One region of the Streptomyces sp. NPDC004327 genome, then DNA from elsewhere that is predicted to be linked to it. Evidence: riboswitches for the same ligand, from Rfam matches in the RefSeq annotation. Region 1 holds a riboswitch; each other region holds the start of a gene.
What was found. Region 1 has a riboswitch for cyclic di-AMP ahead of ACFYU9_RS33750 (transglycosylase family protein). Riboswitches for the same ligand answer to the same signal wherever they lie in the genome.

Region 1 (7,592 bases):
GCGTCGGCCATGGTGCAACACCTCCGTGATCTCGAAGCCCCAGAAATGCTTGTCACCAAGGGAACACCGTCAGTGGCCGATCCAGTCCCGCCACGTGGAAATCCGTCCGGAAAAACACGCGAAGGGCCGTCCGCACCACGGATGGCGGACGGCCCTTGCGGGGGTACTGCGGGTACTGCGGATACTGCGGGCACTGCCGCGGGGTCAGGCCTTGGCCTTCTCCTGCGCCGGGGCGGCCGGCGCCGGGGCGGGCTTGGCCGCCTCGTAGAACTCCTCGCGCGGCGTCTCCATGGCACCGAGGGAGACGACCTCACGCTTGAGGAACATGCCCAGGGTCCAGTCGGCGAAGACGCGGATCTTGCGGTTGAAGGTCGGCATCGCCATGCCGTGGTAGCCACGGTGCATGTACCAGGCGAGACGGCCCTTGAGCTTGATCTTCGTCTTGCCCAGGACGATCATCGCGACGCCCTTGTGCAGGCCGAGACCCGCGACGGCGCCCTTGTTGGCGTGCGAGTAGTCCTTCTGCGGGAAGCCGCGCATGCCGGACACGACGTTGTCGCCGAGGACCTTGGCCTGACGCAGGGCGTGCTGCGCGTTCGGCGGGCACCAGGCGCGCTCGCGCGGGGTGCCGGCCTTCATCGCGGCCAGGTCCGGGACCTGGGCGTTGTCGCCCGCGGCCCACACGTAGTCGAGGCCGTTGACCTGGAGCTTCTCGTTGCAGTCCACGTGGCCGCGCGGGCCGAGCGGCAGACCGAAGCGGGCGAGGGCCGGGTTCGGCTTGACGCCGGCGGTCCACACGATCGTGTTGGCGTCGACCTCGAGGCCGTTCTTCAGCACGACGTGGCCGTCGACGCAGGAGTCCATCGACGTCTCGAGGTAGATCTCGATGCCGCGGCTCTCCAGGTGCTCCTTGCCGTACAGGCCGAGCTTGGGGCCGACCTCGGGAAGGATCTTGTCGGCGGCGTCGACCAGGACGAAGCGCATGTCCTCGCGCTTGACGTTCTGGTAGTACTTCGCCGCGTCGCGGACCATGTCCTCGACCTCGCCGATGGTCTCCGCGCCGGCGAAGCCGCCGCCCACGAAGACGAAGGTCAGCGCCTTGCGGCGGACCTCCTCGTCGGTCGTCGAGTCGGCCTTGTCGAGCTGCTCGAGGACGTGGTTGCGCAGGCCGATGGCCTCCTCGATGCCCTTCATGCCGATGCCCTGCTCGGCGAGGCCGGGGATCGGGAAGGTGCGGGAGACGGCACCCATCGCGATGACCAGGTAGTCGAACGGCAGCTCGTACGCCTCGCCGACGAGCGGCGCGATCGTGGCGACCTTGCGGTCCTGGTCGATGGTGGTGACCCGGCCGGTGAGCACCTCGGCTCCGCGCACGACGCGTCGCAGCGGGACGACGACGTGGCGCGGCGAGATGCTGCCGGCGGCGGCTTCGGGGAGGAAGGGCTGGTAGGTCATGTACGACCGCGGGTCGACGACCGTGACGGTCGCCTCGCCAAAGCGCATCTTCTTGAGGATGCGCCGAGCTGCGTACAGTCCTACGTACCCACCGCCTACTACGAGGATCCTGGGACGCTCCGTGGTGCTCATGCATCCGAGTATCCACCCCCTCGGAGGGGGTGGCTCGTGCGCCCCTTCACAAGGTTGTGGGGGACCTCTGCTACACTCCGCCGCCCACGTGACCCACGTCATGTTCCAGCAAAGGAACCAAGGGGTCTGCGCGAACGTTGTTCACCCCTTGTGAACTGGCCTGGAGAGCCTTCCTCGACGCCGAACCGCAGGGCACGTTCACACGATGGAAACTTCGAGCGAAGTCGCCCCCGCGCCTGCGAAAGGGCCCTGAGGAGCCCCTCGGAGGGACTAAAGGCCCTCCAGGAGCCTCCGCAGGGCCCATTCTCTTGTGAAGAACTTCACGAAGCTTTTCGACGCGCCGCCCCGAAAGGCACCCCGGAGGGGTATCGGAGGATCCTCAGAGGCCGCTCATCGGGGGTTATAGGCACGCACTATGCGACGGATAGCGCGATGCCATCGAGGATGTCGTGCTCGCTGACGACGACCTCGGCGGCGCCGGTCCGCTCCATGATCTCGACGAGGACGAGCGCGCCCGCGACGATCACGTCGACCCGCCCGGGGTGGATCACCGGGATCGCGGCCCGCTCGTCGTGGGTGGAGGCGAGCAGCCGGGCCACCACCGCGTCGACCTCGGCGCGGGAGATCCGGGAGTGGTGGACGCGCTCGGAGTCGTACTCGGGCAGCCCGAGCGCGATCGCGGCGACCGTGGTGACCGAGCCGGCCAGGCCGACCAGCGTCTCGGCCTCGGTGACCGGCACGGTCTCGGCGGCCAGGTCCAGGGCGGCGCGCACGTCGGCGCGGATCGCGGCGACCTCCTCGGCGGTCGGCGGGTCGTGCCGCACGTGCCGCTCGGTCAGGCGCACGCAGCCGATGTCGACGGACCGGGCGGCCTCGACGTGCCGGTTGCCGACGACGAACTCGGTCGAGCCGCCGCCGATGTCGACGACCAGCCGGCGGTCGTCGCCGTGCAGTTCGCCGGTGGCGCCGGTGAAGGAGAACTCGGCCTCCTGCTCGCCGGTGATGACCTCGGGCTCGACGCCCAGGATCCCGACGACTCCCTTGACGAAGTCCTCGCGGTTCTCGGCGTCGCGGGAGGCGGAGGTGGCGACGAAGCGCAGCCGGTCGGCGCCGACGCCGAACTCCTCGATGACCCGGGCGTACTCGCGGCAGGCGGCGAAGGTGCGCTCCAGCGCCTCGGGCGCGAGCCGGCCCGTCTTGTCGACGCCCTGGCCGAGCCGGACGATCGTCATCCGCCGGTCCAGCTCGATCAGCTCACCGGTCCCGGGGTCGACGTCGGCGACGAGGAGGCGGATGGAGTTCGTGCCGCAGTCGATTCCGGCGACCCGGGTCACTGGCCGTCCTCGCTCTTCTCCGCGCACGGCGTGACGCAGGGGCCCTTCGCCCACCACTCGGGCAGCATCGCGAGCGCCTCGTCGCCGAACGGGTTCACGCCCGGTCCCGCGACCAGCGAGTGGCCGACGAGCACGTGCAGGCACTTGACCCGGTCCGGCATGCCGCCGGCGCTCGGGAAGCCCTCCAGGACCTCGATGGCGTCGCGGCGCGCGATGTAGTCCTCGTGCGCGGCCCGGTAGGCGGCGGCGAGCTCCGGGTCGGTGGCGAGCCGGGCCTGCATCTCCTTCATGACCCCGTTGGCCTCCAGGGTGCCGATGGCGGAGGCGGCACGCGGGCAGGTCAGGTAGTACGTGGTCGGGAACGGCGTGCCGTCGGGCAGCCGGGGCGCGGTCTCGACGACGTCCGGGTTGCCGCACGGGCAGCGGTGCGCGATGGCGCGCAGGCCGCGCGGCGGCCGGCCGAGCTGGGCCTCGAACGCGGCGACGTCGGCGTCGGTGGGCTCGGTGCGTGCGGTCTGCGGAGGGGGCGTTTCCATGTCTGCCTTGCTCGTCGGTGGTTCGGGTGGGTCAGCGTCGGTCGGCGCTGTCGACGCCGTCCCACAGGTTGTCGTACCAGGGGCGGTCGGTGCCGCCCTGGTCGGTGCGCGGCCGGGTCCGCGCGTCGGGGTCGTTCACGGTGAAGCCGGTCTCGCCGGGCAGCACGTAGTGCAGGTGCTCGCGGGCGAGCCGGCGGACGTAGGCCGGGTCCTGGAGGCGGGCCTTCTCGTCGCGCAGTTCCTCGACCCGCTTCGCCGCGTCGGCGGCCTTGCGTTCCTGGTCGGCGATCTCGCCCTGCTGGGAGACGTACTGCCGCATCGGGTAGGCGAGCGCCACCACGAGCGAGCAGACGACGAGCGCGAGGAAGGCCGCGCGGCCGGTGAGCCGGGAGCGGCGGGCCTGGCGGCGGGTCTGGGAGCGGTAGACACGGGCGGCGGTCTGCTCGCCGAGCAGCCTGATCCGGGTCGCGGTCGAGAACCGGTCCCGGTCCTTCACGGCCATGTCCTGCGGCTCCCCTGTGTCGCGTGTCCGGTGCAAACGTGCGTCCCCGCACACGGTACGGGACCGAGTGCGGGGACGTCCGTAACTACAGCGTCAGGGCAGGTCAGCCCTTGTCGCTCAGCCCTTGAAGCGCGGGAAGGCGCTGCGGCCGGCGTAGACCGCGGCGTCGTCGAGGATCTCCTCGATGCGCAGCAGCTGGTTGTACTTGGCGACGCGGTCCGAGCGGGCCGGGGCGCCGGTCTTGATCTGACCGCAGTTCACGGCGACGGCGAGGTCGGCGATGGTGACGTCCTCGGTCTCGCCGGAGCGGTGCGACATCATGCACTTGAAGCCGTTGCGCTGGGCCATCTCGACGGCGTCGAGGGTCTCGGTCAGCGAGCCGATCTGGTTGACCTTGACCAGGAGGGCGTTGGCGCTGCCCTCCTCGATGCCGCGGGCGAGGCGCTCCGGGTTGGTGACGAAGAGGTCGTCGCCGACGATCTGGACCTTGGCGCCGAGGCGGTCGGTGACGACCTTCCAGCCGGCCCAGTCGTCCTCGAACAGCGGGTCCTCGATGGAGACGAGCGGGTACGAGGCGACGAGCTCCTCGTAGTACTCGGTCATCTCGGCGGCCGAGCGGGACTGGCCCTCGAACTGGTACTTGCCGTCCTTGTAGAACTCGGACGCGGCGACGTCGAGCGCGAGCGCGATGTCCTTGCCCGGGGTGTAGCCGGCCTGCTTGATGGCCTCGACGATGAGGTCGAGCGCGGCGCGGTTGGACTCCAGGTTCGGGGCGAAGCCGCCCTCGTCGCCCAGGCCGGTGGACAGGCCCTTGGCGTGCAGGACCTTCTTGAGGGTGTGGTAGACCTCGGCGCCCCAGCGCAGGGCCTCGGAGAAGGACTCCGCGCCGATCGGGGCGATCATGAACTCCTGGATGTCCACGTTGGAGTCGGCGTGCGAGCCGCCGTTCAGGATGTTCATCATCGGAACGGGCAGCAGGTGCGCGTTCGGGCCGCCCAGGTAGCGGAAGAGCGGGAGGTCGGAGGCCTCGGAGGCGGCGTGCGCGACGGCGAGCGAGACGCCGAGGATGGCGTTGGCGCCGAGCGAGCCCTTGTTCTCGGTGGCGTCCAGGTCGAACATCGCCTGGTCGATCAGGCGCTGCTCGGTGGCGTCGTAGCCGACGAGCTCCGGGCCGATCTGCTCGATGACGGCGAGGACGGCCTTCTCGACGCCCTTGCCGAGGTAACGGTTGGGGTCCCCGTCGCGGAGCTCAATGGCCTCGAACGCACCAGTGGAGGCACCGGAGGGAACGGCAGCACGGCCGGTGCTGCCGTCGTCGAGGCCGACCTCGACCTCGACGGTGGGGTTGCCTCGGGAGTCCAGGATTTCCCGGGCTACGACGACGTCGATGGACGGCACGAGCATCTCCTTCTGGGATGTGACGCTGGTTGTGACGCATGCGGCAAGGTCTCGTTCGCCTTGCGACAAGAGCCTAACCGGCTCGGGGGCTCCGGCCAGCCGGGCGCCCGCCCCCTGGGACGAAAAAGGACCCAAGGGCATGCACAAGAGGACGAAAGACCTGGTTACCGATTAGTACGAAACGGCGACGAGACCGGCCCGGGGCGTAGTGCTCCGGGCCGGTCTCTCGTTCACCGCGGGGGGACAGCCGTCATGCTCACTTGAGGTGGAGCTGCTGGCCCGGGTAGATCAGGTCGGCGTCCTGGACGATGTCCTTGTTCAGCTGGAACAGCTTCTGCCAGCCGCCCTTGACGTGGTGCGCCTGGGCGATCTTGCTCAGCGTGTCGCCGGCCACGACCTTGTACTCGCCGTCGCCCTTCTTGACCTTCTTGCCGGTCGGGGTGGTGACGGTCTTGGCCGCGGGCTTCGGCGCGGTGCGCTTCTCGCTGCGGGTGGTCGGCTGCTCGGCGACGCGCTTGGGGGCCGGGGCGGCGGTCTTCGGCGCGGCCGGCTTCGGGGTGGAGACCTCGGCGGAGCCGCCGTCGTAGGAGGCGCCGGACAGGCCCACGCCACAGCTCGGCCAGGCGCCCTTGCCCTGACCCGCGAGGACCTTCTCGGCGACGGAGATCTGCTGCGACTTGGAGGCCAGGTCGGCGCGGGAGGCGTAGGCGGTGCCGCCGTACGCGGCCCAGGTGGAGTTGGTGAACTGCAGGCCGCCGTAGAAGCCGTTGCCCGTGTTGATGGACCAGTTGCCGCCGGACTCGCACTGGGCGACGGCGTCCCACTCGGAGGCGGTGGCGGCCGAGGCGGTGCCCGCGGTCATCAGCGGGGCGGCGACGGCGACGCCGGCGACACCGGCGAGCGTGACGACGCGGGTGGCCTTGGAGGGGCGGCGGTGTTTGCCCTTGCCGGAAAGCAGCATGGAAGTTCTCCTCACCGACGCCTGCGAGGTGAGCTGTCGGGTTCGGGCGAGTGAGTTGCCCGGCCGCGTGTCCTTGCACGCGGCTTCACCCCAAGCCGGTCGTCGGCCGTCTGTCTCAACGGCCGGGGCCGGCACTTACCTTGGGTCCCCCGCTCCTGCCTTCGGCGCTTGCGCGACGACTGTTCCCGGCGTCCGGCGGCAGGATTCGGCGTACCGGTCGGCGGGGCCCGCGGTGGCGAGCGGTCACGACCGTAGACACACGTCCGGGGGAAGTTCAAAGCCCATCAACCCGGAAAAATCGCCCCTACTTGCACTCCGTCAGGTGACGTTTGCGCAGGTGAGGGGCGACTTCAGCAAAGTGTGCGGACGCAATACCGCCGTTCGGCAAGAGAGACTCATGTCTCACTTGCGCATAAACGGACATTCAGGAGCTAATTACCCCTCAGGCGGAGCCTGGGCCGCCGGCGTCCCGAGGTCCAACTCAAGGCTCTGACCAGGCAGGATGAGGTTCGGGTCGGTGCCGACCGTCTTCTTGTTGGCGTCGTAGAGCGCGGTCCAGCCGCCGGGCAGGGCGTTCTGCTGTGCAATGTCCGACAGGCTGTCACCCGGCTTGACGGTGTATTCGTCCCCGTTGCCCGCCTTGTCCGACTCGTCCACCTTGCCGGTGGCGGCGTCACCGGTCGCCCCGTCGGCCGGAGCGGCGTGGCGCCCGGATTCGCGCGCGGTGTCCGTGTTGCCCGCTTCGTCTGTCGCGGCGTCACCGCGGTGCTTGCCCTTGCCCGAAGCGGGCGAGGTGGACGTATCGGGTGTTTCCGGCGTTACGGAGGTGTCGGGCGTGGCGGGAGTGGTGGGCGCGCCGGGAGTCGCCGGGGTCGTCGCCGGGGTCGTCGGCGTGGCCGAGTTCGAGGGGGACGAGGTCGACGGGGAGGCCGGGGCCGACGGGGAGGCCGGCGGCTCGGTGGCCTTCGTGCCCGACTCGGTGGGCAGCCCCTCCGTGCGGTTCGACTCGTGGACGGGGGTCGTGGACTGCTTGGGCGCTCCACCCGGTCCCGGGTCGACGGCGGGCTTCCTGCCGTCGTTCGTCAGGCCGGCGATGGGCGCGCAGGTGGCCCACTGGGTGTCGCCGGCGGCGAGGGCCTTGTCGGCGATCGCGATCTGCTGGGCGCGGCTGGCGAGGTCGGCGCTGGGCGCGTAGGCGAGGCCGCCGTGCCGCTCCCAGCTGTCCTGGGTGAACTGGAGGCCCCCGTAGAGCCCGTTGCCGAAGTTGGCGCTCC
Region 2 (7,592 bases), on a different contig from region 1:
GCGGCAGCGCGCGGACGGGTCCTGGGACGAGCCGCAGTTCACCGGCACCGGCTTCCCCTGGGACTTCTCCATCAACTACCACCTCTACCGCCAGGTCTTCCCGCTCACCGCGCTCGGCCGCTATGTGCACGGCGAGCCGGTGCCGCACGGCCGGGAGGACACCTGATGGCCCGGGAGCCGGCCGCAGAGGGCCCCAGAGGCGCCGAGGGCGCCGAGGGTGCCGCAGGGCCGGCCGAGGCCGCCGTAGGGGCCGGGGCCGGCGGTCCGGTACGGGCCGGGGCCGGCGGTCCGGTACGGGCCTCGGATCCCGTACGGGCCGGGGCCGGGCATCCCGTACGGGCCCGGGCCGCGGCCGGTGCCGGACTCGCCGTGCCGCCGCTGATCGTCGCCTGCGCGCTCGGCATCGAGAAGCTGGCGCTGCGCAGCGGCGACCGGGCCGGGGCGCCCGCGCCGCTCGCGGTCGTACGGACCGGGATGGGCCCGGCGCACGCCCGCCGGGGCGTGGCCCGGGCGCTGGCCCGTGAGCCCTGGCGGGACGCGGCCGTCATCGCCTCCGGCTTCTGCGCGGGCCTCGCGCCCGGTATGCACCCCGGCGACATCGTCGTCGCCGAGGAGACCCGCGACGCCGACGGCGTCACGCCCTGCGCCGGCACCGAGCTGCTCGTCAAGGCGCTCGCCCGCGCCCTGCCCGGGCACACCGTCCACACCGGCCCGCTGACCGGCTCCGACCACGTGGTGCGCGGCCCGGAGCGGGCCGCGCTCGCGGCCGGCGGGGCCATCGCCGTCGACATGGAGTCCGCCGCCACCCTGCGCACCGCGACCGCAGTCGGACCCCGCCCGGTTGCGGCCGTCCGGGTGGTCGTGGACGCTCCAGAACATGAACTGGTCCGGATCGGCACCGTACGCGGGGGAATATCGGCGTTCCGCGTTCTCCGTGCCGTCCTTCCCGCTTTCTTCGAATGGCACCGTTCTTTGCTGCTCCCCAGGAGGTGAGCCGAGTCATGGCCATGCCGCTCCGTCAGTCCATCCGGGTCGGGACCTATCTCTTCGAACAGAAGCTCCGCAAGCGTGACAAGTTCCCGCTGATCGTCGAGCTCGAGCCGCTGTTCGCCTGCAACCTCAAGTGCGAGGGCTGCGGCAAGATCCAGCACCCGGCGGGCGTCCTCAAGCAGCGCATGCCGGTCGCCCAGGCGGTCGGCGCCGTCCTGGAGTCCGGCGCTCCGATGGTGTCCATCGCCGGCGGCGAACCCCTGATGCACCCTCAGATCGACGAGATCGTGCGCCAGTTGGTGGCCAAGAGGAAGTACGTCTTCCTGTGCACCAACGCGATGCTGCTGCGCAAGAAGCTCGACGAGTTCACCCCCTCCCCGTACTTCGCCTTCGCCGTGCACATCGACGGGCTGCGCGAGCGGCACGACGAATCCGTCGCCAAGGAGGGCGTGTTCGACGAGGCGGTCGCGGCCATCAAGGAGGCCAAGCGGCGCGGATTCCGGGTCACCACCAATTCGACCTTCTTCAACACCGACACCCCGCAGACCGTCATCGAGGTGCTCAACTTCCTCAATGACGACCTCCAGGTGGACGAGATGATGATCTCGCCCGCCTACGCCTACGAAAAGGCCCCCGACCAGGAGCACTTCCTCGGCGTCGAACAGACCAGGGAACTCTTCCGGAAGGCGTTCGCGGGCGGAAACCGGCGCCGCTGGCGGCTGAACCACTCGCCGCTCTTCCTGGACTTCCTGGAAGGCAAGGCCGACTTCCCCTGCACCGCGTGGGCGATCCCCAACTACTCCCTCTTCGGGTGGCAGCGCCCCTGCTACCTGATGAGCGACGGCTACGTCCCCACGTACCGCGAACTCATCGAGGAGACCGACTGGGACAAGTACGGCCGCGGCCGGGACCCGCGCTGCGCCAACTGCATGGCGCACTGCGGTTACGAGCCCACCGCCGTCCTCGCCACCATGGGCTCCCTCAAGGAGTCGCTGCGCGCGGTCCGCGAGACCGTCAACGGGAACTCCACGTCATGACCGGCGAGTTCGACCTGCGGGCGCTGCTGGCCGAGCGCGGCGGCGAGCGCTACGAGCTGCACGCCCGCCACCTCAACCACCAGCTCCCGCGCATGCTCCACACCATCGGATTCGACCGGACCTACGTACGGGCCGAGGGCGCGCACTTCTGGGACGCCGAGGGCAACGACTACCTCGACATGCTCGCCGGCTTCGGGGTCATGGGGCTCGGCCGGCACCACCCGGTCGTCCGCAAGGCGCTGCACGACGTCCTCGACGCCGAGCTCGCCGACCTCACCCGCTTCGACTGCCCGCCGCTGCCCGGGCTCCTCGCCGAGCGGCTGCTCGCCCACAGCCCGCACCTCGACCGGGTCTTCTTCGGCAACAGCGGCACCGAGGCCGTCGAGACCGCCCTGAAGTTCGCCCGGTACGCCACCGGGCGGCCCAGGATCGTCTACTGCGCGCACGCCTTCCACGGCCTCACCACCGGCTCCCTCTCCGTCAACGGGGAGAAGGGCTTCCGGGACGGCTTCGCGCCGCTGCTGCCCGACACGGAGATCGGGCTCGGCGACCTCGACGCCCTGGAGCGGGAGCTGCGCAAGGGCGACGTGGCCGGCTTCGTCGTCGAGCCCGTCCAGGGCAAGGGCGTCCACCAGAGCCCGCCAGGCTTCCTGCGGGCCGCCCAGGAGCTGCTCCACCGGCACGGCGCGCTCCTGATCGCCGACGAGGTGCAGACCGGCCTCGGCCGGACCGGCGACTTCTATGCCTACCAGCACGAGGACGGTGTCGAGCCCGACCTGGTCTGCGTCGCCAAGGCGCTCTCCGGCGGCTATGTGCCGGTCGGCGCCACCCTCGGCAAGGACTGGATCTTCAAGAAGGTCTACTCCTCGATGGACCGGGTCCTGGTCCACTCGGCCAGCTTCGGCTCCAACGCGCAGGCCATGGCCGCCGGCCTCGCCGTGCTCTCGGTCATGGAGAGCGAGGACACCGTCGCCCGCGCGCGCCGGACGGGCGAGCTGCTCGCCTCCCGGCTGCGCGCGCTCGTACCGCGCTACGAGCTGCTCAAGGAGGTCCGCGGCCGCGGCCTGATGATCGGCATCGAGTTCGGCCGGCCGTCGTCGCTGGGCCTTCGCAGCCGCTGGACCATGCTCCAGGCGGCCCGCAAGGGCCTCTTCGCCCAGATGGTCGTGGTGCCGCTGCTCCAGCGCCACCACATCCTGACCCAGGTGTCCGGAGACCACCTGGAGGTCATCAAGCTCATCCCGCCGCTGATCATCGACGAGGCGGACGTCGACCGCTTCGTGACCGCCTTCACCGCGGTGATGGACGACGCCCACGGCGGCGGCGGACTCCTGTGGGACTTCGGAAAGACGCTGGTCAAGCAGGCCGTCGCGCAGCGCTGACGCGTTCTTCCGGCGGCTTCGGTGCGCGGGTTTTGCCTCTGAGGCAAGAAAGTTGCCTCAGAGGCACAAGCCTGGCGCAATGGACGCATGGACCACGTCACCGACGTCGTACCCGACGTCGCCCCACGGCTGCGCGACCTGCGCCGCAGGCGCGGGCTCACCCTGGAGGCGGCCGCCCAGCGCGCCGGGCTCTCGCCGGCCCATCTGTCGCGGCTCGAGACGGGCAACCGGCAGCCCTCGCTGCCGATGCTGCTCGCGCTCGCACGTATCTACGGTACGACGGTCTCCGAGCTGCTCGGCGAGGCGCCGCCGGAGCGTGACCCGGTGGTCCGGGCCGGACGCTCCGATCCGGTCGAGGCCGACGGCTGGATCTACCGCCAGGCCGGGGGCGCCGGACGCGCCCTGCAGTGCCTGCGGGTCCACGTCCCCTACGCCACCCGCGCCGACATCGTGCGGGTCCACCCGGGCGAGGAGTGGATCCACGTCCTGGAGGGCCGGGTGCGGCTCGCGCTCGGCGAGACGGTGCACGTCCTCGATCCCGGGGACAGCGCCCATTTCGACTCGCTCACCCCGCACCGGATCGGTGCCGCCACCCAGGCCGGGGCCGAGCTGCTCTTCGTCCACACCCTGATGCAGAGCCCCGCCGCCGAGCTGTGCCTCGGCGACGGGACCCCGCACCGCCGCTGAGGTCCAGAAAGGAAAGACATGTCCGAGAAGTCCGTACCGGTCACCGGCGAGGAGCGCGGTGAGGGCAAGTTCCCCAAGGGCCTGGTGCTCCGGCTCTTCGCCTATCTGGTCGCCGGTCACCTCTTCGCCGCCTTCCTCTACCTGCTCTTCGCGATGGGCGCGAAGTAGCGGCGGCCCGCGCCGGGGCTACGCCTCCGTGAGCATCCGCTCGCGCAGCCGCTCCCGGGTCTCGGGGGCCAGCTTCAGGCCCTCGGCGAGATAGGCGTCGACCGAGCCCCAGGTCGTCTCGATCGCCTCGAAGGCGGCCCGCAGATACTCCGCCCGCGCGTCGAACAGCGGCGCGAGCAGCTCCATCACCTCCGGCGACATCGCGTCCGGGGCGGTGGAGCTGCGCTGCACCTTGTAGCGGCGGTGCGGGGCGTTGGACTTCAGGTAGTCCTCCTCGATCGCCCCGCGCTCGACCCCGAGCGCCAGCAGCGATATCGCGATCGCCAGGCCGGCCCGGTCCTTCCCGGCGGCGCAGTGCATCAGGACCGGGACGCTGTCCTCGGCCATCGCGTGCAGGACCCGGCTGTGCTCGGCCGTCTTCTCCACGATCATCTTCCGGTACGAACCGGACATCCGGGCCGCCGCCTTGCCGTCGGCCAGGAGCCCGCGCAGCTGCTCCACGTCGCCGGTGCGCACCAGGTTCCAGAACTCCTTGCCGTCGGCCGGGTCGCTGAGGGGGATGTTCACGTTCCGTGTCCCCGGAAGGTCCACGTCCGGTCCCTCGATCCGCCGGTCCGCGTCGTTGCGGAAGTCGAAGACCGTGTGCAGCGACAGGGTGGCGAGGAACGCGGCGTCCTCCTCGGTGGCGTGTGCCAGGTGGCCGCTGCGGAACAGCTGTCCGGGGCGCACCGCCCGGCCGTCCGTGGTCGGCAGGCCGCCCAGGTCACGGAAGTTGCGTACGCCGGCGAGCTCGGGCTCGGTGGTCGCTTGCGTCACGGTTGCTCCTGGTCTCTCGAGATCGGTTCCTCGGGCAATCATCCAGGGTCGGATGCCAGTGGCACACCCCCTCGGGGTGGGAATGGTCGATCTGTCCGTATTGTGGGTTTGGTGATAACGCGCCCTGGTTGCAGGGGAGATGGGAATCGGGGCGTGAGCAGCGTCATAAACGTGACGGACCGTGGCTGATCGTCTTTTTCGAATTCCTTTGGGGAAAGGGAAATCGAAGGCCCGTCATCGACGCAGGGTGACCGGAATTCCGGCCGGATTTCACGTGATCAAGAGTGGCCGGAAATCCATGGCTTGTTCGCGTCGACCCGGCTCGTCTAGCGTCGCGCTCAATCCGGACGGACCGCCGAATCCTGCCGCCGCCCGGAATCCGCACCCACCCGTGTCAGGCAGGAGCGGGGGACCCAGGTACTTTGCCGATCCCTCGACGCATCACGCTCGAAGGACGGCTCGGGGTGAAGCCGCGCGAAGGCGCGGCCGGACATCTCCAGTCCGAACCCGACAGCTCACCTCGCAGGCGACGGAGAGGAATTCGCCATGCCCGCGAAGGGTAAGCACCGCCGTACCAAGGCCAACCCGATCACCCGCGGGTTCGTCGCCGCCGGCACGGGTGGCGCCGTCGTCGCGCTCCCGCTGATCGGCGCGACCGGCGCCCACGCCGCCGAGCAGGCCGCCCCGGCCGCGGCCCCCCAGCGGGCCGTCGCCGCCGCGGCCCCCGCCGCCGTCACCCCCGCCCAGGCCCCGGCCGCCGCGTCCGCCGCCCCCGCGTCGTACACCGTGGTGCGCGGCGACTACCTGTCGAAGATCGCCTCCGAGCACCACCTGGCCGGCGGCTGGCACCAGCTCTACCGCGACAACCGCCAGGTCGTCGGCGAGAACCCCTCGCTGATCCTGCCCGGCATGAAGCTGGTCCTCGGCGGCAGGAACCACGCCAAGGCCCACCCGGCGACGACCGCCGCCCCGCAGTCCTCCGCCGACGGGCAGCGCGCCTCGCGCAGTGCCGAGCGCACGGCGAAGCCGGCCGCGGCCCCCGCCTCCTCCTCGTCCGCCGCTTCCTCCTCCTCGGCCTCGTCGTCCTCCGCGTCGACCGGCACGACCTCCTCCACCGGCTGGGTCGTCCCCGTCAGCGGTGGCATCTCCACCGCGTACAAGACGCCGGGCGCGATGTGGTCCTCCGGCTACCACACCGGCGTCGACTTCATCGCCGACACCGGCACGGCCGTCCACGCGGTCGGCCCCGGCACCGTCTACTCCGCCGGCTGGGGCGGCGCCTACGGCAACCAGATCGTCATCCAGCACGCCGACGGCACCTTCTCGCAGTACGGCCACCTCTCCTCGATCTCCGTCAGCGCCGGCCAGACCGTCACCGCCGGCCAGGTGATCGGCCTCTCCGGCGCCACCGGCAACGTCACCGGCCCGCACCTGCACTTCGAGATGCGCACCGGGCCGGACTACGGCTCCGACATCGACCCGCTGGCCGCCCTTCGCCAGCACGGCGTCGCGATCTGACGCGTCTGCCGCTTCGGACGCTTCTGGAGCGTCTGACGGACCATAAGCGGGGCCATCACCGATGGCCCCGCTTATTCCTGCTTGACGTGATCTTTACCTCGTGGCATATGTCACCCGCCGTCAACCCCTCCTTACGGTCGCGTAGGTCACACGCGTAAGGGAAAGATGTGGTCCCGTGGCAGACGATTCGAGATCACGAGACAAGAACGCATTCGGGTCGTACGCGGCGATCGGTGACAGCTTCACCGAGGGCGTGGGAGACCCCGGGCCCGACGGGAATTTCGTCGGCTGGGCGGACCGATTCGCGGTCCTGCTCGCCGACCAGCTGCCTGAGCACGACGCCTTCCGCTACGCCAATCTGGCCGTACGGGGGCGCCTTCTCGACCAGATCGTCACGGAACAGGTGCCGCGGGCGAAGGAACTCGCCCCGGACCTGGTGACCTTCTGCGCCGGGGGCAACGACATCATCCGCCCCGGGACCGACCCCGACGACGTCGCCGAGCGTTTCGAGCGCGCCGTCGCCGACCTGACCTCCGCCGTCGGCACCGTCATGGTGACGACCGGCTTCGACACCAAGGAAGTGGCGCTCCTCAAGCACCTGCGCGGCAAGATCGCCACGTACAACGGGCACGTGCGGGCGATCGCCGACCGCTACGGCTGCCCGGTGCTCGACCTGTGGTCGCTGAAGTCCGTCCAGGACCGCCGTGCCTGGGACGGCGACCGGCTGCACCTCTCGCCCGAGGGCCACACCCGGGTCGCGCTGCGCGCCGCCCAGGTCCTCGGCCTGCCGGTGCCGGCCGACCCGGAGCAGCCGTGGCCGCCGCAGCCGCCGCGCGGTGCCCTGGAGGTCACCAAGGACGACATCCACTGGGCCAAGGAGCACCTGGTCCCGTGGATCGGGCGCCGGCTGCGCGGCGAGAGCTCCGGCGACCACGTCGAGGCCAAGCGCCCCGACCTGATGCCGCTCTGACGTCTCTGACGTCTCTTCAGGAGA
Region 3 (7,592 bases), on a different contig from region 1:
CCTGCCGTACCGCCTCGGCGCCGCTCACCACCACGGTGGGCCGGTCCCCGAGCCGTACGGCGGCGACCGGGCCGTGTGTGTCGCGGGCCTGCGCGAAGAGGTCGATCAGGAGTCCGCCGCCGGTCCGCCATCGTTCGACGGCGGCGGCGTCCAGCTCGGGCACGTCGCGGGACTCTTCGCGCTGGGGGACGACCACGGGCTGCTCCTGATTCGGCGGGCCGTTCGGCGGGACCGGTGCATCACGCACTGTAGGAGAGCGGCCGCGCGGGGCGACACCCGTCGTTTTCGGCCCCGGCGCGACCCGGTCGCCCGGCCGCCGGACAGGCCCTAGGGACCGCCGAGGGGCCAGGACTCGATGTCGCGGTAGCGGATCGGCCCGGGGCCGCGTCCGAAGTTGCTGCCGACCAGGTGCAGGCGCTCGGTCCGCCAGGGCCGGCCGGCGAAGCCGGCGAGAGCGGCGGCGACCTCGGCCACCGAGGCCGTGTCACCGCGGCGGGCCCGGGCGAGGGTGAGGTGCGGGCGCAGCGGCCGGTCCTCGAAGGGGATGCCGCGCGCCTTCACGACGGCGCGGACGTCCGCGGCGAGGCGGTGCAGCCCGTCGAGGTCGCCGGCGATGCCGCTCCACAGCACGCGCCCGTCGAAGTGCCCGCCGCCGCGCAGGGCGAGGTCCAGCGGCCGGCGGGCGGCGGCGAGCTCCGCGAGCGGCGGCCGCAGCGGCGGGACGGCGGCGACGGGGAGCTCGCCGAGGAAGGCCAGCGTGATGTGCCAGTCCTCGATGCGGTTCTGCCTCAGGGCCGGGTACGCCTCGTACGCGGGCCGCAGCTCGCGCGCCAGCTCGTCCTTGGCCTCGTCGGGCGGTGCCAGGGCGATGAACACCCGGACGGTCGCCTCCCGGGGGTTCGCGTGCTCCTGAGGTTGATCCTTCACGCAGGCCTTCGTACCTCTTTTCGTACCGCCCGGTCCATTCGGGGGCCGGGCGGTACGCGGTGGCGTCCTCGGACGCAGGCTCAGTACGCGCCGAAGACGTTGTCGATGGAGCCGTACTTGGCGGCGGCGTAGTTGCAGGCCGCGGCGATGTTGGCGACCGGGTCGTAGGGGTCGTTGGCGGTGCCGGCCACGTGGTAGGCCTGGAAGGTGGGGTCGATCACCTGGAGCAGGCCCTTGGACGGGGTGCCGGCGACGGCGTTGGAGTCCCAGTTGTTGATGGCCTGCGGGTTGCCCGAGGACTCGCGCATGACGTTGCGGTAGATGCCGTCGTAGCTGCCGGGGATGCCGTTGCGGGACATGACGTCGAGGGCCTGGCGGATCCATCCGTCGAGGTTGTTCGCGTACGTGCCCGTCGAGGCGGTCGTCGCGGCCTTGGCGGCGGCCGGGGCGGCGGCCTGGACCACGGTGCCCGTGGCGCTCGCGCCGGTGCCGGTGAAGCGCGGAGCCGTCGGGGCCTTCGCGGACGTGGGGTCGACGGTGATCGTCAGACCGGGCCGGATGAGCCGGGGGTCCTGGCCGATGGCCCGGCGGTTGTCCTGGTAGATCTTCTGCCAGCCGCCCTTGACGGAGTACTTCCGGGCGATAGCGGAAAGCGAGTCCCCGGCGATCACGGAATAGCGGACCGGGCCCGCCTGAACGGCCTTGATTACGGCCGGCTGGGTCACGGCCTTTTCGACTGCGACGGTGTGTGCCGCCTGCGGCACGGCCGCCACGGCGCCGGTGGCCCCGGCCAGCGGCAGGGCGAGAGCGGCGCTGCCGGTGATCCCGGCGAGGGCGAGACCGCGGGCGAGCGGGGTGCGCTGGGTACGTCGGTGCTTACCGTGTCCACGCATGGCGAATTCCTCTCCTCCGCCTGCGAGGTGAGCTGTCGGGTTCGGGCAGGAGATGCCCGGCCGTGCGCAGCACGGCTTCACCCCTAGCCGCCCCGGAATCCCGGGACCGGCGGCAAACCTGGGTCCCCCGCTCCTGCCGGACGAGTGTGGTGAGTGCGGTTTCCGGGCGGTGGCAGGATTCGGCGTTTCCGTCCGGTTGCGGCGTGACCGTATGCGAAAACAAACGGCGAATACAAGACGGAATTGGCGAACCGAAAATGACCTTTCACGGAAACACAAAAGGATCATTCCGCTTGACCGGGGCCGATTCGCCAATCCTTTTCCGGGAGTACGGACTTGACGCCGCACCAGCATCGGGCGGGCCGGGCGGGCCGTGACCCGAATCACCCTCCCCACCCCTGGTCCGCCTTATCCGCCAAATGCCCTCATAGGGCACCTCATCCGCATTTCGTCATTTGAAGAGAATGCGGGAATATCGTCCGGTTTGCGGGATAATGCACCCCCACCTAGCATCGCCCTCATGGACCCCTCGAAGCCCGCCGTCTCCGCCTACAACAGCGTTTCGCAGCTGCTCACCGACCTCTGGTGGTCGATCGCGGACAGCGCGCGCCATCTGGCGATGCCGAACCTCGACCCCGTCGAGCAGAGCGAGGGGCAGGCGGCCCTGGAGCGCGGCCTCGCGGACGCCGACGTGCTCACGTATTACCTGAGCCGTCCCGGCCGGCAGGCGGCGGCGAAGCTGCGCGCGCTCGCGGTGCCCGACTCGTACCTGGAGCTCAGCCGGGAGGCGGAGCGGATCGGACGCAGCCTGATCGGCGACGTGCCGCTGTCGGTGACGGCGGTCTCGGGGACCGAGGCGCCGGCCGCCGACGCGGTGGAGGCGGAGGCCGCCGTCGACACCCGGCCCCGGTTCGACGTGCTGGTGGTGGCCGACCTCTCCGAGGCCGAGCAGGCCCGGATCGCCCGGGACCTGCGCGCGCTGCGCCGCCGGGAGGACCCCTTCGTCTACGACATCGTCGCGGTGCCGAGCTTCGTCGACGCCATGGTCGCGGTCCTGGTCAACCCGTGGATCCAGGCGGTCGTCGTCCGGCCCGACCTCCGCGGCCGGTCCGCGCTCGACCTGTCGCTGCTCGACGACCTGGTGCCCGCGCTCGACGTCCCGGACATCGACTTCTTCACGGCGGCGGAGCGGGCGAGGACGCTGGCGACGGCGGTGCGGCACGAGCGGCCCGAACTCGACCTCTATCTGGTCGAGCAGGCCTCGGTCGAGCAGCTGGCCACCGAGATCGGGCGCGACTTCGACTCGGTCTTCCTCCAGCAGGAGGACGTCCTCGACCTGCACCTGACGATCCTGCGCGGGATCGGCAAGCGCTACCGGACGCCGTTCTACTCGGCCCTGCTGCAGTACGCGCGCAAGCCGGCCGGCGTCTTCCACGCGCTGCCGGTCTCCCGCGGCAACTCGGTGGTCCACTCGCCGTGGATCCACGACATGGCCAACTTCTACGGGCTGAACCTCTTCCTCGCCGAGACCTCGGCGACCTCCGGCGGCCTCGACTCGCTCCTGGAGCCGCACGGCCCGATCAAGGAGGCGCAGGACCTGGCCGCGCGCGCCTTCGGCTCGCGGCGGACGTACTTCGTCACCAACGGCACCTCCACCGCCAACAAGATCGTCACGCAGTCGCTGGTGGCGCCGGGCGACGTGGTCCTGGTCGACCGCAACTGCCACAAATCGCACCACTACGCGCAGGTGATGGCCGGATCCCACGTCGCCTACCTCGACAGCTACTCGCTCGACGCGTACGCCATGTACGGCGCGATCCCGCTGGCCGACATCAAGCGCACGCTGCTCACGTACCGGCGCGAGGGCCGGCTCGACAAGGTCCGGCTCATCTCGCTCACCAACTGCACCTTCGACGGCGTCGTCTACGACGTCCAGCGGGTGATGACCGAGTGCCTGGCGATCAAGCCCGACCTGGTGTTCCTGTGGGACGAGGCCTGGTTCGCCTTCGCCCGCTTCCACCCGGTGTACCGGCAGCGGACCGCGATGGCGTCCGCGGCCGCGCTCGCCGAGCGCTTCGGCACGGCGGAGTACCGCGCGGAGTACGAGGCGCACCGCGAGCGGATCCAGGGCATGACCGACGAGGAGCTGGTGCACGAGCGGCTGCTCCCCGACCCGGACCGGGTCAGGATCCGCGCCTACGCCACGCACTCGACGCACAAGACGCTGACCTCGCTGCGCCAGGGCTCGATGATCCACATCTACGACGACGACTTCAGCCGGCGCAGCGAGGAGGCGTTCCACGAGGCGTACATGACGCACACCTCGACCTCGCCCAACTACCAGATCCTCGCCTCGCTCGACATCGGCCGGCGCCAGGTCGAGCTGGAGGGCTTCGAGCTGGTCCTGCGGCAGGTCGAGCTCGCGATGACCCTGCGCGACCGGATCGCCGGCCACCCGCTGCTGTCCAAGTACTTCCGGGTCCTCGCGAGCAGCGACCTGATCCCGGACGCGTACCGGCCGTCGGGCCACGCCGACCCGCTGTCCATCGGGCCGGTGGCGATGGAACGGGCCTGGCAGACGGACGAGTTCGTCCTCGACCCGTGCCGGCTGACCATCGAGATCTCGGCGACCGGCATCGACGGCGACACCTTCAAGCACCGGCACCTGATGGACCGCTGGGGCATCCAGGTCAACAAGACCACCCGCAACACGGTCCTCGCGATGACGAACATCGGGACGACCCGCAGCGCCGTCGCGCACCTGCTGCGGGCCCTGATCGGCATCGCGGAGGAACTGGAGGACGGGATCGAGCAGTTGGCGCCGGAGCAGCGGCAGGCGTTCGACCTCAAGGTCGACTCGCTGGCCCACGACCACCCGCCGCTGCCGGACTTCTCCCGCTTCCACGACGCCTTCCGCGCCGACTCCGCCGGCGAGGCGTCCGACGGCGACATGCGCAAGCCGTACTACATGGCCTACCGCGAGGAGCTCTGCGAGTTCGTCACCTCCGAGGAGGCCCGCCGCCGCCTCGACGCCGGCCGTCCGGTCGTCTCGGCGATCTTCGTCACGCCGTACCCGCCCGGCTTCCCGATCCTCGTCCCGGGCCAGGAGTTCAGCAAGGACATCCTCGACTTCATGGACGCCCTCGACACCAAGGAGATCCACGGCTTCGACCCGGTGCGCGGCTACCGCGTGTTCGTGGAGGCGGCGCTGGAGGAGGCGGCCGGGGAGCAGGGCACCGCGGCCTGACCGGGCCGCTCGCGTCACGGCGCCGCGCAGGAGGCCACGGCCTTCAGGGTGAGGACCCTCCTCAGGTCGACGGACACCTCGCCCGTCTCCGTCTTGAGCCGGAGCAGCCCCCCGGCGGTCGCCAGCGGTTCGCCGCAGGACGTGCCGGCCGGGGTGGTGACGGAGAGCAGGGGGCCGTCCTTCGCCGGGCCGTACCAGGTCAGGGCCACGGCCGCGGTCAGCAGCACCGCGCACGCCACGGTGGCCCGTACGCCGCGGATCAGCGCGCGGGCCGCGCGCAGCGCCTCCGCGTGTCCGGCGGTGACGGGCCCGGCGGGCAGGGTGCCCGGGACGGGCGCGGGCAGGGCGGAGGCGGCCGGGCGGCCGTGGGCGGCCCGCAGCAGCAGGACGCCGCCGCCGGCGCCGCACAGCAGCGCGCCGAGCAGCAGCCCGCCGACCAGCGCCCCGTACGGCGGCGCGAGCGAGCCGACGTCCGTGCGGCCCTTGAGCAGCCCGAAGCCGATCAGGCCGGCGAGCAGCGCCCCGAGGCCGTTGCGCCAGGCCAGGGCCGCCTCGCGGACCCGCGCCAGCTCCCCGCGCAGCAGCAGCCGGCCGCGCCGGGCGGCGATCAGATCGGCGGGGGTCCCCTCGGGGCCGGGACGCGCCTGCCAGCTCATCGCCCCGTCCTCTCAAGGAGGACGTTCCAGTACGCGCCGCAGCCCTCCTCCTCGTCGGGGCGCCCCTCGTGGTGCGTCTCGCACACGCACAGGACGGGCACCGTGACGGTGTGCGCGGACCGGCCGCCGGCCGGGCGGTCGCGGTAGACGCGGCGGGTGTAGGTGAAGTCGAACGGGCAGGCGCAGCGGGGGCAGGTGCCGCTGAGCACGACACCGTCCGCGGTGTCGGTCATCCGCAGCCGGGCGGTGTACGCGGCGGCGTAGCCGGCGGCGGTGACTTCGAGGTACGGGAGCACGGTCAAGGACGGTCGCCTTCCCGGATTGACGGACCAGGAGCCTTCGCTCCCCGATGCTGCCACGGCCGCCGCCGGTCGATCGGGGCCGGCCGGGCGCGGGCCGGTCGATTCCCGGGCGGCTTCCGCGCGCCCGCGCAAGCCCTCCCCGCGCGCCGGTCGATGGGGCCATGATGGTCCGTATCCGCCTGCCGGGGAGGGGTGTTGGGAACACGGGACGAAGCGGCCGACCGCGCCAGGGACTTGGTACGGCGCTCCGAGGGCGCCCAGGTGATGCCGGACCCGCAGGCCGCGGCGAAGGGACCGTCGGCCGCCGAACGGGACGTGCTCATCGAGGAGTTGCGGGACCTTCTGCCGCGGCTGGAGGACGTGCCGCCGGGCGACGGTGTGCTGCCGGCGGAGGCCCGGGCCCGGCTCGGCGCGCTGCTCGGCGCCCGCTGGACCGAGACCCGGGACGAGGCCGACCGCCAGGAGGCCACCGGTCTGCTGCGCCGGGCCCGGGAGGGCGAGCTGCTGGACGCCGGTGCGCGCACGGACGCGGCCCGTGACCTGCTCATCCTGCTGGTGGGCGGCTACGGCGAGCGGCGGCCGCTGGGCCCGGAAGCGGTCCAGAGCATCCTGAACGCCTCGGTGCCCGAGCAGCACGGCGGCCCCGGGCTGATCGAGTCCGCTCCCGAGATCGAGCGGCTCGCCCATGAGATCGCCGCGGCCCGGCGCGGCGGGATGCCGGCCGCCATGGCGGAGTTCCTGGCCTTCCAGACGGATCTGCAGGCGGCGCTCGCGGCCGGGGACGGTGCCGGGCTGCTGGGCCTGATGGACCGGATGGACACCCTGGACCAGGCGATGCTCGGGCCGATGGCGCCGATGGTGCGGATGCTCCGGCGCATGCTGCCGGAGTCGGTCGAGGAGATCCCCACCGCCGACGTGCGGCCTCCGACCCCAGAGGAGCAGCAGGAACTGCGGCCGCTGCTCGGGCTGATGGCCGCCGCCCTCCAGCCGGAGGCACTCTCCCAGGAGCAGCTCACCGAACTGCTCCGGGAGGCCGACGAGCCCCGGCCGCAGACGGGCCTGGAGATCTCGGACGGGATGCGCGCGATGGCCCGGGCCCTGCTCGGCGCCCGCTCCGGCGACCCGGACCAGCACCAGGAGGCGCTGCGCCTCCTCGGGCGGGCCGCGCGGGAGCAGGGGCAGGACGAGGACTTCGGCTGGTTCGTCCGCGGGGTGCTGCCCGGGGTGCTCGCCGGATCCTCGCTGACGAGCGGCAGCAGGCTGGACTTCGCCGTCGCCGAGCAACTGCTGCGGGAGTCGCTGGCGCCGGAGGCCGGGCCCATGGTCGCGCAGCCGCCGCCGGGCCGCCCCGGCGCCGACGACCTGCTCCGCTGGAACCGCCAGATGCTGCTGATGACCCGGGTGTCCCAGGCCGCCGACGCGGAGGACACGGACGCCCTGGAGGCGCTGATCGGAGACGTCCTCGACCTCCTGGACGAGGTCGAGGGCGGGGACGGGGAGGACGGGGACGGGTCCGGCCCGGCCGGCGCGCGGGCCGCCGAGCGCTTCATGCCGCTCTTCCTGCTGG
Region 4 (7,592 bases), on a different contig from region 1:
TCGCCGTGGACGTGCACACGCCCGGCCAGGGCAACCTGCTGGGGCTCGCCGATCGCGGCGGGCTCGGCAACGTCCGGGTCGCCAACGGCGACGCGATCATCCTGCTGCGCGAGATGCTCCCGCCCGAGTCGCTGACCGGCTGCCGGGTCTACTTCCCGGACCCGTGGCCGAAGAAGCGCCACCACAAGCGGCGGCTGATCCAGCCCGACTTCCTGACCCTGCTCGCGCCGCGGCTGAAGAAGGGCGGGCTGCTGCACTGCGCCACGGACTGGGAGCCGTACGCGGAGCAGATGCTGGAGGTGCTCAGCGCGCACCCGGACTTCGCGAACAGCCAGGCCGACGGCGGTTACGCGCCGCGGCCCGGTTTCCGGCCGCTGACCCGCTTCGAGGGACAGGGACTCGACAAGGGCCACCCCGTCCACGACCTGCTTTTCCACAGGATCTGACGGGTCCGGGCCCGGTCCGCGCCGACTCAAGTCCGGTTTTCCACAGGCTTGGAGAACTCTCTCGCCCGCTGTCGGTGCCGCTGGTTAGTGTCGTTCCGTGTCATCGAACCCGATCACCGGACCTGCCGTCGGCCCCGCCACCGCGGTCGTGCCGGCCCCCGCTCCCGTGCCCGCGCTGGAGAGCGACGGACAGCCGGACTTCGCCGCCGTGCCGGAGCGCGCCAAGTGGCGCTACAAGCCGCGCAAGGCGTTCTGGCGCAGCCGGGTGGTCCGGGCCGTCGCGCTGATCACCGCGCTCGCGCTGTGCGCGCTGGTGATCCTCGCGCTGGTGCGGGAGGAGACCGGCACCACCGGCTTCCTCGTCGGCCTCGGCCTCGCCGTGCTGCCGGTGCCGCTGCTCATGGCCGCGTTCCGCTGGCTCGACCGCGTCGAGCCGGCTCCATGGAAGAACCTGCTGTTCGCGCTCGCCTGGGGCGCGTTCGCCTCCACACTGGTGGCGATCTTCGCCAACTCCTTCGCCGTGGAGTGGATCAGCAGCGCCACCGCCGACCCCGGCTCGGCCGACAAGCTCGGCGCGACGGCCGTCGCGCCCGTCGTGGAGGAGACGGCGAAGGGCGCCGCCGTGCTGCTGCTCTTCCTCTTCCGCCGCAAGGACTTCACGGGCCCGGTCGACGGCCTCGTCTACGCCGGGTTCACCGCCACCGGCTTCGCCTTCACCGAGAACATCCTCTATCTGGGCAACGCGTTCGGCGAGGACCAGGAGTTCGGCTCCGGAGGGGTCGGCTCGGTCACCGTGGGCACGTTCTTCGTCCGCGTCATCATGTCCCCGTTCGCGCACCCGCTCTTCACCTCGCTCACCGGGCTCGGCCTCGGCTTCGCCGCCCTGGTCCCGGCCGCCGCCCGGGCCCGCCGGATCCGCCTGGTGCTGCTGCCGCTGGCCGGTCTGCTCCTCGCGATGGGCATGCACGCGCTGTGGAACGGCTCGGCGAGCTTCCACCCGCTGGCGTTCGTGCTGGTCTACGGGATGTTCATGGTGCCGGTCTTCGCCCTGCTGACCTGGCTCGCGATATGGAGCCGGCAGAAGGAGCTGCGCACGATATCCGGCGAGCTGCCGGCCTATGCCTCGGCCGGCTGGCTCGCCCCCGACGAACCGCTCGCGCTCTCCTCCATGCGGGCCCGCTCGATGGCCCGCAACTTCGCCGCCCGCAGCCACGGCAAGCCGGCCGCGCAGGCCGTCGGCGAGTACGAGGCGTTCGCGACGACGCTGGCCTTCCTGCGGCACCGGGCCCGGCGCGGCCAGGCCGTGCCGGACTTCGCGGCCCGCGAGCAGGAGCTGCTGCACCACCTGTGGCAGCGCCGGGCGGTCGCCTCGCCCGCGCTGTCGTACGCGGCACGGGCGACGGGCCGGGTGTGGGCGCCGCCGCAGTACCTGGACTACGGCGGCTACAACCCGTACCGCAGCTAGAGCACCCGCTCCCCCGGCCGCCTCGGGCCGGCCGGCGACCCCGGCCCTGGGCCCAGGGCCGGCGACCCCGGCCCCGACTGCTCCGCCCGGCACTCGGCGCTCGGGCTCGGCACTCGGCTCCTGAGGTCTGTCCGACCCCGATCCGGCCTGATCGGCAAGACGCCCCTACAGCGCCGACGCCTCCGTGAGGGCGGCCAGCTCGGCCTCCGTCAGCTTCAGCTCGGTGGACGCGAGCAGCGCCGGGAGCTGCTCGACCGTGCGCGCCGAGGCGATCGGGGCGACGACGGTCGGGCGGGCGGCCAGCCAGGCGAGGGCGACGGAGGCGACCTCGGCGTCATGGGCCTCGGCGACGGCGTCCAGGGCGGCGAGCACCCGCCCGCCGCGCTCGGATTCGACGAGCTCGGCGACCCGCGGGGCGCGGACGCTGTCGACGGTCCTGCCGGGTCGGTACTTGCCGGTGAGGAAGCCGGCCGCGAGCCCGAAGTACGGCACGGCCGCGAGGCCGGCCTGCGCCACGGTGTCCATGAGCGGGCCCTCGTAGGTCTCCCGGGAGACCAGGTTGTAGTGCGGCTGGAGGGCGACATAGCGGGCGAGGCCCTCGGCCTCGGCGAAGTCGAGGGAGGCGCGCAGCCGCTCGGGGGAGATGTTGGAGGCGGCGACGGCGCGCACCTTGCCGTCCTTCACCAGCTGGTCGAGGGCGGTGACGATCTCCTCGACGGGCACGGACTCGTCGTCGAAGTGCGTGTAGTAGAGGTCGATGTAGTCGGTGCCGAGGCGGCGCAGCGACTCCTCCGCGCCGGCCTTGATCGTCGGGGCGCTCAGGCCCTTGTAGCGGGAGTGGGCGCCGACCTTGGTGGCGACGAGGACGTCGGAGCGGTTGCCGCGGGAGGCGAGCCAGCGGCCGATGACGGTCTCGGACTCGCCGCCCTCGTGGCCCTCGGCCCACTCCGAGTAGACGTCGGCGGTGTCGACGAAATTGCCGCCCGCGGCGGCGTAGGCGTCGAGGACGGCGAAGGACTGCGCCTCGTCGGCGCTCCAGCCGAAGACGTTGCCACCGAGGGCGAGCGGGAAGACGTGCAGGTCGGAGTCGCCCAGTCGGCGAAGAGAAGTCATGGATTGATCAACCCTCCACGCCACCGGGCCTATTCCGGCCGCCCGGGCCCGTCACGGCGAGGCGCCGGCCGAACACGCCGGCGCCCGCCCCCGGCCGGTGGCCGGAGGCGGGCGCCGCGGGAGGTCAGTAGCTGAGGCCCTTCGAGCGCAGCCAGGCGCCCGGGTCCACGCGGTCGCCCGACCCCGTGTGGACCTCCAGGTGGAGGTGGGGGCCGGTGACGTTGCCGGTGGCGCCGACGCGGCCGATGGTGTCGGCGGTGCCGACGGACTGGCCGACGGAGACCGTCATCGAGGAGAGGTGGCAGTACCAGACCTCGGTGCCGTCCTCGAGCTCCAGGACGATCCGGTAGCCGTAGGAGCCGGACCAGCCGGCCGACTTCACGGTGCCGCTGTGGACGGCCTTGACCGGGGTGCCGGTGGGCGCGGCGAAGTCCAGGCCGGTGTGGTAGCCGGAGGACCACATCGAGCCGGCCTCGCCGTAGGTCGAGGTGATCGTGTACGAGGAGGTCGGCAGCGAGAAGCTGGCGGCGAGCTTGGCCAGGCGCTCGGCCTCGGCCTTCGCCGCGGCCTCCGCCTCGGCCTTCTTCTTCGCCTCGGCGGCGGCCTTCTCCGCGGCGGTGGCCTTGGCGGCGGCCTCCGCGGCCGCCTTCTCGGCGGCGGCCTTCTCCGCCTTCGCCTTCTCGGCGGCGTCGGCGACGGCCTGCTGCTGCTCGGCCTGCTGGAGGATGCGGGCGCGCAGGGCCTCGCCGGCGTCGGCGGCCGTCTTCGTCTGCTCGGCGCCGGCGGTGTCGCCCTCGCCGGCGGTGTAGGTGACGGCGGTGAGCGGCTGGGTGTTGCCGTTGCCCGCGGTGTCGGCATTGTCGCCGTTGTCGTCGTGGCCGATCAGCGCGCCGACGCCGGGGAGTTCGCTCGCGTCGGGCAGGTGGACGTCCGGCAGGTCGGGCAGGGCGATCGAGACGGGCGGCTTGGCCTGCGCGGAGGCGAGGCCGCCGGCGCCGACGGCGGCGATGACACCGACGCCGAGGACGGTGGAGGAGCGGGCGAAGTTGGAGCGCTGCTTGACCACGCGGTGGCGCCCGCCGGAACGGCTCTGGGCCCGCAGGGAGTCCTCGGTGGGGTTCCACTCCTCGGCCGCCCCGTCCGTGCCACCCGCGCCAGGGGCGTCGTAGGAGGCGAAGGGGGTATGCGGAGCGGGGGTGTTGGAGGCCACGGAGGCGCTCTCCTTTCCTTCCTTCTCGCCTACCGGGTTAGCTGACGGGTTCGGAGCAGGAAGGTCTCCTACGGGCGTGCCGCACGGGTGCGGCGGGGCCCGATTCACCCCAAGTGGTGGTTCCCCGGTTCCCTTGCGGGATTCGGCGCGTGCGCACGGTGCCGCCTCTTGCGACGGCTGGGACGACCGCGCTGCGTTATCGAACGTTAATAGACACGGGCACTCGATTCCAAGCTGTTCCTCTTGATCATTCACTGAATTGAGAGGGAATCGCCCGAGTTGAGACCCCTTCAGAAAAAGCTCAGGTCACAAGAGGAGTCTGACATTCCGTCAATTGTTATCGGAGGGAGATCCATCGACTACACCCCGTCATGAGCCCTCGGGATCGCCAGGCGGGACAATCGGCGGGCCTTCCGGCGGCACCACCGGCATCGTCCGCCGCGACTCCGGCCGCCCCACCGCCGGCCGGCTCACCGCGAGCAGCGCCATGTCGTCCGTGGAGTCCCCGCCCGTGTGCCGGCGCACGTCCGCCACCAGCGCGTCCAGCAGCTCCTCCGGCCCCGGGAAGAGCCGCCCCACGAGCCGCACCGCCGGGTCGTAGAAGACACCGCCCGCGTCCCGCGCCTCCGACAGGCCGTCCGTGTAGAACAGCAGGGTCGCGCCCGCCGGGAACGGCGTCTCGTCCACCCGGTCCGGCCACGCCGCCAGGTCGCCCATCCCCAGCGGCAGCGCCGCCTCGCTCGGCCGCAGCAGCGCCACGCCCCCGTCCTCGTACAGCAGCAGCGGCTCGGGATGCCCGCGGTTCACCACCCGTACGACACCTCCGTGACCGCCCGGGAACTCGGCGAGCACCGCCGTCGTGAACCCCTCGACGGCGTCCAGGCCCTCCCGCCGCGTGGCCTCCCGTGCCAGCGCCCGGTCGAGCCGCGCCGCCACGCCCTCCAGGCTCGCCTCCTGCTCGGCCGCCTCCCGGAAGGCGCCGATGAGGACCGTGACCGCCTCCACGGCCTCCAGCCCCTTGCCCCGCACGTCGCCGACCACGAGCCGGACCCCGTGCGGGGTGTCCTGCACGGCGAACAGGTCGCCGCCGATGAAGGCGTCCGCGCGCGCCGCCTCGTACCGGGCCGCGATCCGCAGCCCGCCGATCCGCCCGGCGGGCGCAGGAAGCACCGCCCGCTGCGCGGTCTCCGCGATCTCCCGCGCCGAGGCGAGCCGTTCGCCGCTGCGCCGCACCACCCGGTTGATCAGCAGACCGAGCGCCGCGACCGTCACCACGGTCAGCGTCTCCGTGAGCGAGGGGATCTCGTCCACGGTCCCGTTGTAGAAGTGCAGGCCGATGCTGGCGAGCACCGCGGCGACGCCGGTGAGCAGCGTGATCAGGGTCGAGAAGAACGGCGCGGCGATCAGCGGCGCCGCCGAGAACAGCGGCGCCGCCGTGAAGGTGGGCGGGGTCGCCAGGTCGTAGAGCACCCCGCCCACGATCAGCAGGGGCGGCAGCGCGCGGATGAACGTGCGGGCGCCCCGGTACGGGCCGGGGTCGGGGCCGGGGGTGTCGTCCCCCGGCCCGCGCCGCACCGCCGCTCGCGCCACGCTGTGCTCCGCTCCCTGGTCCCGGGTCCGGGCCGCGGACGTACCCGCGCCCTCCCCAGGGTGCGGTCAGCCGGCCCGGCTCGGCGACTCCTCCTCGGCCGGTTGGCGTACGGCGAGCCGCCCGCCGCGCGCGAGCGCCGCCATGGCCGCCGCGCACCCGAGGCCGACCGCGCAGAGCACCAGCCAGGGCGCCGCCGACCAGCCGGTCACGTCGAGCAGGGCGCCCGTGCCCAGGTTCCCGAGCGTGATGCCGATCCCGCAGACGGTGTTGTAGAGCCCGTAGTGGGTGGCCACCCAGCGCCCCCGGGACAGCGCGACGACCGTGTCCATCTCGTACGGGTAGAGCACCGCGTTCGCCACCGCCAGGACCGCCGCGCACGCGAGGAGCGCCGGCAGCGAGCGACCGAGCGCCGCCGGCACCAGGAACGCCGCCCCCATCAGCCCGAGCCCGAGCACCAGGCACCGCTCGCGGCTGAGCCGCGCCTTGCACCAGGCGGTGATCCGCAGCTGCCCGGCCAGCGCGACCAGCGCCGACACCACGAACAGGGCCGTGGTCGCCGCCGTCCCGTCGGCCGCGAGCGGCAGCGCCAGATAGACCTGGAAGGACAGCACGTACGAGCCGGTCATGGCCAGCGAGAACAGCCAGAAGGTGCGGTTGGCCAGCGCCGACCGGAACTGCCCCTGCGCCGCCCCCTCCGACGAGGCGGCCTCCTCGGCCGCCTTGCGCCGTACGGGCAGATGCCGCAGCTGGACGACGGTGAGCCCGGCGAACAGCACCGCGGCCACCACGCACGTCAGCCGGAACGACACCCCGGTCAGCGCCACCCCGACGAGCGGCCCGAACAGGATGCCCGCCTGGTAGTAGGCGTTGAACAGCGCGAACGCCTCCACGCGCCGCTCCCCCGCCTCCGCCGCGACATAGGCCCGCACCGCCGGGTTGAACAGCGCGCCCGCCAGGCCCGTCGCCAGCGACGCGGCGATCAGCCAGGGCAGCGACTGCGCGAACGCGAGCGCCCCGAAGCCGGCCGTCCGCAGCGCGCAGCCGGCGACGATCAGCGGCTTGAAGCCGAGCCGGTCGGCGAGCGCGCCGCCGACCAGGAACATGCCCTGCTGCGACAGGTTGCGCGCGCCGAGCACGAGACCGACCGCCCAGGCCGCCATGCCGAGGCCGTCGGCCAGATGGGCCGCCAGGTACGGCATCAGCATGTAGAAGCCGAGGTTGATGGTGAGCTGGTTGAGGAAGAGCAGCCGCACGGCCGGGTCGAAGCTCCGGCTCTGCTTCCAGATCCCGCCCCGGGCGGGCACCGTCGTCGCGCTCAACGGACCGGCTCCTCGCGGGTCAGCTGACGGCGGGTCCAGCCGGTGACCGGCTCGCCCTCCGCGTACGCCGCCGGCTCCTCCCGCACGGGGCCGTCGAGCAGCCCGTGCGCCGCGCAGTACTCGTCGTTGAAGACCGTGTCGAAGTAGCGCTGCGGCCCGTCGGGGAAGACGGCCGCGATCCGGGTGCCGCGCGGCCGGGTGCGGGCCAGCCAGCCGGCGACCAGCGCGACCGCGCCGACGCTCCAGCCGCCCGTCGCGAACTGCCGGGCGGCGAGCCGGCGGGCCGCCCGCACCGATTCCGCCGGGGCCACCCAGTGGACCTCGTCGAAGGCGGCGTGGTCGACGTTGGCCGGGTGGATCGAGGAGCCGAGGCCGCGCATCAGGCGCGGTCCGGCCGGCAGGCCGAAGACGGTGGAGTTCACCGAGTCGACGCCGACGAGTTCCAGCG

Region 2: it holds a riboswitch for cyclic di-AMP, as region 1 does, so the genes downstream of both, ACFYU9_RS17800 (peptidoglycan DD-metalloendopeptidase family protein) here and ACFYU9_RS33750 (transglycosylase family protein) in region 1, are expected to answer to the same signal.
Region 3: it holds a riboswitch for cyclic di-AMP, as region 1 does, so the genes downstream of both, ACFYU9_RS00370 (transglycosylase SLT domain-containing protein) here and ACFYU9_RS33750 (transglycosylase family protein) in region 1, are expected to answer to the same signal.
Region 4: it holds a riboswitch for cyclic di-AMP, as region 1 does, so the genes downstream of both, ACFYU9_RS23800 (M23 family metallopeptidase) here and ACFYU9_RS33750 (transglycosylase family protein) in region 1, are expected to answer to the same signal.

The regions. Positions count from the first base shown of each region.
Region 1 is NZ_JBIAME010000012.1:80,151-87,742, forward strand. Features, by position in the region: gene ACFYU9_RS33720 (class I SAM-dependent methyltransferase) at 1-11, opposite strand, end outside; gene ACFYU9_RS33725 (NAD(P)/FAD-dependent oxidoreductase) at 205-1,587, opposite strand; gene ACFYU9_RS33730 (exopolyphosphatase) at 2,001-2,921, opposite strand; gene ACFYU9_RS33735 (DUF501 domain-containing protein) at 2,918-3,457, opposite strand; gene ACFYU9_RS33740 (septum formation initiator family protein) at 3,489-3,959, opposite strand; gene eno (phosphopyruvate hydratase) at 4,077-5,363, opposite strand; gene ACFYU9_RS33750 (transglycosylase family protein) at 5,614-6,318, opposite strand; cyclic di-AMP (ydaO/yuaA leader) riboswitch at 6,322-6,495, opposite strand; gene ACFYU9_RS33755 (transglycosylase family protein) at 6,754-7,592, opposite strand, start outside.
Region 2 is NZ_JBIAME010000005.1:26,922-34,513, reverse strand. Features, by position in the region: gene shc (squalene--hopene cyclase) at 1-166, shown strand, start outside; gene ACFYU9_RS17830 (1-hydroxy-2-methyl-2-butenyl 4-diphosphate reductase) at 370-993, shown strand; gene hpnH (adenosyl-hopene transferase HpnH) at 1,002-2,027, shown strand; gene ACFYU9_RS17820 (aspartate aminotransferase family protein) at 2,024-3,409, shown strand; gene ACFYU9_RS17815 (helix-turn-helix domain-containing protein) at 3,497-4,096, shown strand; gene ACFYU9_RS17810 (DUF6126 family protein) at 4,115-4,264, shown strand; gene ACFYU9_RS17805 (tyrosine-protein phosphatase) at 4,283-5,080, opposite strand; cyclic di-AMP (ydaO/yuaA leader) riboswitch at 5,457-5,622, shown strand; gene ACFYU9_RS17800 (peptidoglycan DD-metalloendopeptidase family protein) at 5,627-6,598, shown strand; gene ACFYU9_RS17795 (SGNH/GDSL hydrolase family protein) at 6,774-7,568, shown strand; gene ACFYU9_RS17790 (STM4011 family radical SAM protein) at 7,585-7,592, opposite strand, start outside.
Region 3 is NZ_JBIAME010000001.1:81,657-89,248, reverse strand. Features, by position in the region: gene ACFYU9_RS00380 (cytochrome P450) at 1-196, opposite strand, end outside; gene thpR (RNA 2',3'-cyclic phosphodiesterase) at 328-927, opposite strand; gene ACFYU9_RS00370 (transglycosylase SLT domain-containing protein) at 1,008-1,820, opposite strand; cyclic di-AMP (ydaO/yuaA leader) riboswitch at 1,825-2,015, opposite strand; gene ACFYU9_RS00365 (aminotransferase class I/II-fold pyridoxal phosphate-dependent enzyme) at 2,341-5,067, shown strand; gene ACFYU9_RS00360 (hypothetical protein) at 5,082-5,723, opposite strand; gene ACFYU9_RS00355 (hypothetical protein) at 5,720-6,025, opposite strand; gene ACFYU9_RS00350 (CHAT domain-containing protein) at 6,221-7,592, shown strand, end outside.
Region 4 is NZ_JBIAME010000006.1:644,611-652,202, reverse strand. Features, by position in the region: gene trmB (tRNA (guanosine(46)-N7)-methyltransferase TrmB) at 1-446, shown strand, start outside; gene ACFYU9_RS23810 (PrsW family intramembrane metalloprotease) at 595-1,911, shown strand; gene ACFYU9_RS23805 (aldo/keto reductase) at 2,077-3,024, opposite strand; gene ACFYU9_RS23800 (M23 family metallopeptidase) at 3,149-4,234, opposite strand; cyclic di-AMP (ydaO/yuaA leader) riboswitch at 4,246-4,392, opposite strand; gene ACFYU9_RS23795 (PP2C family protein-serine/threonine phosphatase) at 4,604-5,824, opposite strand; gene ACFYU9_RS23790 (MFS transporter) at 5,891-7,144, opposite strand; gene ACFYU9_RS23785 (PLP-dependent cysteine synthase family protein) at 7,141-7,592, opposite strand, start outside.